Regions from separate parts of the Streptomyces coerulescens genome, predicted to be linked through region 2. Evidence: riboswitches for the same ligand, from Rfam matches in the RefSeq annotation. Region 2 holds a riboswitch; each other region holds the start of a gene.
The links. A riboswitch is a leader RNA that binds a small molecule or an ion and turns the genes downstream of it on or off. The one in region 2 is predicted to bind cyclic di-AMP.
Positions count from the first base shown of each region.

Region 1: linked by a shared signal. The riboswitch ahead of ACFPQ9_RS31115 (C40 family peptidase) and the one ahead of ACFPQ9_RS42830 (M23 family metallopeptidase) in region 2 are both predicted to bind cyclic di-AMP.
Region 3: linked by a shared signal. The riboswitch ahead of ACFPQ9_RS27920 (transglycosylase family protein) and the one ahead of ACFPQ9_RS42830 (M23 family metallopeptidase) in region 2 are both predicted to bind cyclic di-AMP.

Region 1 is NZ_JBHSKM010000024.1:356,560-358,812, forward strand. It holds gene ACFPQ9_RS31115 (C40 family peptidase) at 1-975, opposite strand, end outside; cyclic di-AMP (ydaO/yuaA leader) riboswitch at 984-1,157, opposite strand; gene ACFPQ9_RS31120 (NAD-dependent epimerase/dehydratase family protein) at 1,299-2,253, opposite strand, start outside.
Region 2 is NZ_JBHSKM010000050.1:117,375-119,627, reverse strand. It holds gene ACFPQ9_RS42835 (M16 family metallopeptidase) at 1-612, shown strand, start outside; cyclic di-AMP (ydaO/yuaA leader) riboswitch at 816-979, shown strand; gene ACFPQ9_RS42830 (M23 family metallopeptidase) at 993-1,790, shown strand; gene ACFPQ9_RS42825 (GntR family transcriptional regulator) at 1,979-2,253, shown strand, end outside.
Region 3 is NZ_JBHSKM010000022.1:111,075-113,327, reverse strand. It holds gene ACFPQ9_RS27925 (transglycosylase family protein) at 1-703, shown strand, start outside; cyclic di-AMP (ydaO/yuaA leader) riboswitch at 912-1,110, shown strand; gene ACFPQ9_RS27920 (transglycosylase family protein) at 1,115-1,780, shown strand; gene eno (phosphopyruvate hydratase) at 2,085-2,253, shown strand, end outside.

The sequences.
Region 1 (2,253 bases), on a different contig from region 2:
CGGCGGGGCCGTCGCCCCGGGCGGGACGGTGGTGAGGTCGGCGGCCGACTGCGCCTGCAGGGCCTGCCAATGGTCATCGGCGGAGAGCTGGGGCCGGGCCGGCGGCGTGCCCCAGGTGTCGGTCGCGGTCAGCGCGGCGATCGCCGTCGGCGGGGCGCTCTGCCGCGTGGCGTACAGGGACAGCAACTCGCGGGCCCGGTCGAGCTTGCGCCGGTTGTGCTCCTTGGTCGTCCGCAGTGAGGCCCGCGTCTGCGGGGCGGCCGCGGTGTCGACGGCCGGGACGGCGGCGGAGGGCGAGGTGGTCGACGCGGGCAGGGCGGGGAGCGTCGGGAGGACCTGGGTGGCCTGAAGGTCCGCCGACGGGGCCCCGGGCACGGCCGGCAGCGCGGCGAGGGGACCGGCGGTCAGCTCGGCGACCAAAGCCGCCCCGCTGCCCGGACCGGACGTCAACTCCCGGACCGGGGCGGCGGGCAGCTCCAGCGGGGCGCGACCGGTCGACTCACGCGCCGGGGCGAGGTCCCGCACCGCACGCGCGGGCCTGCGCCCGACGGGACGTTCCGGTGTTCTGTCGCTGGGCAGCGCGGCCGGCACGGTCGGACCCAGCTTTGCACGCGCGACGTCGAACCACTGACGGGTGACGTTGTCGAGCGCGGGGTCGCCGCGCCTGTCCTCGCCCGCCCGGGTACCGGCGGACGCGGTTCCGGCGTCAGCCGGGCGGGCGCCTCGCTTGCGCGGGCCCGTCGACGAGGCGCGGGTGGCGTTGAAGGTTCCCGAGTCGGTCTCGGCCCGGTCGTAGAGGGAGGTGATCCGGCGGCTTACTTCCTCACGGCTGGGTGCTTCGTCCGAGGACGAGGGGGCGGCGCCCGCCGTCTGGCCGAGCAGCGCCACCGAGGTGAGGGCCGCCGACGCGAGTGCGGAGTTGCGCATGCCGGGCAGGCTGAGAGCCCCCGGCCGCGCGGTGCCTTCCGGCGCCATGGGCGACGTACTCCTTCCGTACTCCGCCTACCGAGTTAGCTGACGGGTTCGGGCGGTCGGTTCCGGAAGGTGTGCCCTACGGCCGCGCCCCGAAGGGCGGTCGGCCGATTCACCCCAAGTTCGGTTGGGTCCCCGGCTCCGGTGAACCACTTTGAGCGCACCGGACTCGGCGGAGGCCGCGCGTCCCGGCGGGGTTCGCCGGAGGTCGTCGTGCGGCCTGATCCGTAACCTAGCCAACTTGTGCGTCTCCCGTGAAGGTTGAGGCGCCAAATGTCCGATACGTTTTTGTGACCTTCGACGCTCGCGGCGGTGCGGTGGCCCGTTCACTTCACGGTGCGCCGGCGCCGCCACGCTTCGTAATGATCGAGGACCGTCTGCTCGATCGGGCGGTAGGTGATGCCCAGTTCGCTCACGCTGCGGCTGTTGTCCACCCGGAACCGGATGCCGAGGTGTTTACGGATGTAATCCTGCGTCAGGCCGAAGGCGGGGCCGAGGATCCGCACCGGCCAGTGCGGGAGCGCGGTGCGCGGGAGCCGCAGGTCGCGGGGGTACCGGGTCCGCACGATGCGGGACATCTCGTGGAACGACGTCATGGTCTCGGCGGCGACGATGTAGCGTCCCTTCGCGTCCGGGTTCTCGGCGGCGGCGATGTGTGCGTCGGCCACCTCGCGTACGTCCGCCGTGGTGAAGCTGAAGTCCGGGGCGCCGTAGAAGAAGTAGCCCTTGAAGAGCTCCTGGAGCAGGAACAGGCTGCCGGACTCGGAGGCGGGCGTCAGGGACGGGCCCAGGATCAGGCCGGGGTTGACCGACACCAGGCGCCAGCGGCCCTGGGCGGCCTCCGCGTCCCGGGCGGCGCGTTCGGCGACCGTCTTGGCGTAGTGGTACGGGTTGTTCTCCACGGTGCTGGTGGTGTTGAAGTACCGCTCGGAGAGCACCTCGTCGTCCATCCTCAGGACGTCCGCGTAGTCGCCGAAGATCGTGCCCACGGTGGAGGTGAGCACGACCCGTTCCACCGTGGGTGTCCGCTCGACGGCTGCCAGCACATTGCGGGTGCCGAGCAGGGCCGGGTCCACCATGTCCCGGCGGCCGTCCTTGATCTTCTCCGGCATACGGAACGGCGACGCCACGTGGAACACCGTCCGGCAGCCGGTCATCGCCTCGTCGAAGGCGCCCTCGGTCAGCAGGTCCGCCTCGAACAGGGACAGCCGACCGGGGTGCGCGTCCTGCATCTCCCGCAGCGGCCGCACCTTGGACGTGGCGGCCGTGCTGCGCACGGTG
Region 2 (2,253 bases):
CCCGGCGCCGTCCAGACGCAGCTGCTGATCGGCCGCATCGGCCCCGACCGGCACGACCGGGTGTGGCCCGCGCAGGTGCTCGGCACCTACTGCCTCGGCGGCACCCTCACCTCGCGTCTGGACAAGGTCCTGCGTGAGGAGAAGGGCTACACCTACGGCGTGCGGGCCTTCGGCCAGGTCCTGCGCTCCGCCCCGGACGGCACGGGCGCGGCGATGCTCGCCATCAGCGGCTCCGTCGACACCCCGAACACCGGTCCGGCCCTGGACGACCTCTGGAAGGTGCTGCGGGGCGTCGCCGGCGAGGGGCTCACCGACGCCGAGCGGGACTTCGCCGTGCAGAACCTCGTCGGGGTGGCGCCGCTGAAGTACGAGACCGCGGCGTCCGTGGCGAACACGCTGGCCGACCAGGTCGAGCAGCACCTGCCCGACGACTACCAGGCGACGCTGTACCAGCAGCTGGCCGCGACAGGCACGGTCGAGGCCACCGCGGCGGCCGTCAGCGCCTTCCCGGTGGACCGTCTGGTGACGATCCTCGTCGGCGACGCGGCCGAGATCCGGGAGCCCGTGGAGGCCCTCGGCATCGGTCAAGTCACCGTCGTGGCAGCCGAGTAGACGGCGAAGGGCGCCACACGCGCGTAAGAGGCCCTGGTGACGAAAGAGTCACCAGGGCCCCCTTATGCCCGAATTGAGGGAGAGGTTGCCTGTCTGCCCTGTGGGATGCGCTACAAAAACCGGGATCCATTTGGGGATTGAAAGATGCCCCGTTTAGCGTCTTCCGGGCTGTCCGTCAGGCAGTGCGCCGCACCCGCGGCACCGGACAGCCATCGCCGAGTCCCCGTACGGCGCGAGCCAGGGGAGCCGGGGACCCATCGAAGTCCCTGGGGTGAATCGGACGCCCGCGCGAGCCGCGAGGGGGCCCGTAGGAGACCTTCCTGCTCCGAACCCGTCAGCTAACCCGGTAGGCGAGAAGGAAGGAAAGGATCAGCCACTACATGGCGTTCACCTGCGCCACCGGGAAGAGCACCGAGAAGAACCGCCCCACCGGGAAGCACCGTAAGCCCGGCCGGTTCGAGCGCACCACGGCCCGCGCGGCCGGAGTCGCCGCGCTCACCGCCACCGGTGTCGTCGGCACCCTGGCCGCCCCGGCGCTCGCCGCCGAGCCCGCCGCGGAGCAGACCGGCCTCATCCCCGTCGTCACCGTCGAGAACTCGATCGTGGACCAGATCGACGCCCAGGCCATCGCCCAGGAGCGGGCCGCGGCGGAGGCCGCCGCCGCTAAGAAGGCCGCCCAGGAGGCCGCGCGCCAGAAGGCGGCCGCGAAGGCCGAGGCGGAGCGCGAGGCCAAGGAGCGCGCCGCCCGCGAGGCCGAACGCAAGCGCCTGCTGTCGTACGTCGCCCCGATCGCCGGCTCGTACGTCTCCACCGGCTACAAGAGCGGCGGCGCCGTCTGGTCCTCCGGCAGCCACACCGGCGTCGACTTCCACGCCGCGAGCGGCACCTCCGTGCACGCCGTCGGTACCGGCACCGTGGTCGAGGCCGGCTGGGGCGGGTCGTACGGCAACAACATCGTGATCAAGATGAACGACGGCACGTACACGCAGTACGGCCACCTGTCGTCCATCGGCGTCTCGGTGGGCCAGACCGTCACCCCCGGCCAGCAGATAGGCCTGTCCGGCGCCACCGGCAAGGTCACCGGGCCGCATCTGCACTTCGAGGCCCGCACGACGCCGGAGTACGGCTCCGACATCGACCCCGTCGCCTATCTGCGCGGGCACGGCGTGAACCTCTGACGCCGCCACCGCGCCCCCTCGAAGCCCCGGCTCCCCGAGCCGGGGCTTTCGATGTTTTCGACCGGTTCGCTGACCAAAAAATATCCATGGATTCCGGCTCGCCGTCGGAAATTCCGGCCGGTTGCCATAGAGTCCTCGGGAACACGTCATTCGTAGACGTTTCACGGGGATTAAGGCGGAGGTCGGTCATGCGTATTCCGGCGCATTCGGTGTGCACGGCGATCCGGGACGACATCGTCGCCGGTGTCTACGAGCGCGGCAGCCGGCTCACCGAGGAACTGCTCGCCCGCCGCTACGGCGTCTCCCGCGTCCCCGTGCGGGAGGCCCTGCGCACTCTGGAGGCGGAGGGTTTCGTGGTGACCCGGCGCCACGCGGGCGCGTGCGTCGCCGAACCGACGGAGCAGGAGGCCGCCGACCTGCTGGAGATGCGCGGCCTGCTGGAACCCCTCGGCGCCGCCCGGGC
Region 3 (2,253 bases), on a different contig from region 2:
CGGCTCGGTCGACCTCGACACCGGAGTGGAGGGCGACTCACCCTCCGAGGTGTCCGGATCCTCCGGATTGCTCGATTCATCCAACTCGTCCAACTCATCCGATTCATCCGACGCGTCGGAGGGGTCCGACTCCTCCGGCTCCGGTGACGCCTCCGAGTCGTCGACGCCGTCCGGCGACCCCTCGAAGTCGGCGAGCGACACTCCGGATGCTTCGTCTGAGTCGCCCGGAAAGTCCTCTTCTTCGCCGTCTTCATCCTCCGAGTCCAAGAAGCCCTCGAAGTCCGATGCGTCACCCGAGGCGACGGCCTCGCAGTCGCCGGAGAGCTCGCCCACCGAGGCGCCCAATGCGGACAATCAGGACAACTGGTCCCAGGATGCGGGCTTCTGGAGCCTCGTCGACACCGGTTCGATCGACGGCGCGACCGATGGTGCGGCCGACGGCGCGACCGAGGACGCGACGGCCGGGACCGGCCGGCACCGCGGTGCCAGCGCCGACGAGGGCGACACCGCCGAGGCGGCCACCAAGTCCACCGGGCGCCACGCCTCGTACAAGGTCCGCGAGGGCGACACTCTCGCCTCGATCGCCGACTCGCTTGACCTCGACGGCGGATGGCGCGCGCTGTATCAGGCGAACAAGAAGGCCATCGGCTCCGACGCGAACCGCATCGCTCCCGGTCAGACCTTGGACGTCCCTGCCAAATAACGGTCGAACAGGGTGAAAAACAGCGGCAGTTCGCGTCATATTTCGCGGCGAATGTCCGTTTTGAAAGCAGTGAGAGATAGATCTCAGAAGCCCTGATCGTCTTTGAAATTCCGCGAAACGCGTGTCTACGGTCATGACCGCTCGCCACCAGTGCGGGCCCCTACAGCCGTCACGCCGAATCCTGCCGGCGGCCGTACGGGAACAGTCGTCGCGTAAAGCGCCGTAGGCAGGAGCGGGGGACCCAAGGTTTGCGCCGGGTCCGGCAGTTGAGGTCCTACGGGACCACACGCCGGAGCCGGCTCGGGGTGAAGCCGCGCAGCGGGAGCCGAGAGGCGAACGTGCGCGGCCGGGCAACTCAACCGGCCCGAACCCGACAGCTCACCTCGTAGGCGTCGGTGAGGGGATCCAACCATGCTGTTTTCCAGCAAGGGCAAGCACCGTCGTCCGTCCAAGGCCGCCCGCGCCATCGCCGTCGTCGGCGTCACCGGTGCCGCCGCCGTCGCCGCCCCGCTGATGGCGGCCGGCAGCGCCTCGGCCGCCACCGCCTCCGAGTGGGACGCCGTCGCCCAGTGCGAGTCCGGCGGCAACTGGTCGATCAACACCGGCAACGGCTACTACGGCGGTCTGCAGTTCTCCGCCTCCACCTGGGCCGCGTACGGCGGCACCGCGTACGCCTCCACCGCCGACCAGGCCACCAAGTCCCAGCAGATCGAGATAGCCGAGAAGGTCCTCGCGGGCCAGGGCAAGGGTGCCTGGCCGCACTGCGGCACCGGCCTGTCCAGCGCCGCGTACAACGGCTCCACCGAGACCGCCCCTCGCGCTGCTGAGCAGCAGTCGGCCTCCCGCTCCGCCGACCGCCCGGCCGCCAAGAAGAGCACCAAGACCGTCACCACCCCGACCGGCAAGAAGGTCAAGAAGGGCGACGGCGAGTACAAGGTCGCCAAGGGTGACACCCTCAGCACGATCGCGGCCGAGCACGACGTCAAGGGCGGCTGGGAGAAGCTCTTCCAGCTGAACAAGGACATCGTCGAGGACGCCGACCTGATCTACCCCGGTCAGCAGCTGCACCTGAAGTAAGAGGGCGCGGCCACGGCGCGTACGTGGCCGACAGCTGAACCACAGCGCCTTCACATCCGTGGACTCCATAGTGAAGGCGTCGTGAGGGCCACCCCCGTCCCCACGAACTCCCCGCCTCGGTGCGTCTTCCCCCGTACGCACCGGGGCGGGGTTCTTTGTACCGCGTCTTTGTTCCGTTCGGAAACAATTTACTCTCGGTTCCGTCCACGGGGCGGTCGACCGCTGGTCTGATGCCCGGAGCCGGTTAGGCTCATCCCGCAGTCCCACCGCGGACCGCGTACCCGCGTCACATCCCAAGAAGGAGATGCTCGTGCCGTCCATCGACGTCGTCGTAGCCCGGGAAATCCTGGACTCCCGAGGCAATCCCACGGTCGAGGTCGAGGTCGGCCTCGACGACGGCAGCACGGGTCGTGCCGCCGTTCCGTCCGGCGCCTCCACCGGTGCCTTCGAGGCCATCGAGCTGCGTGACGGTG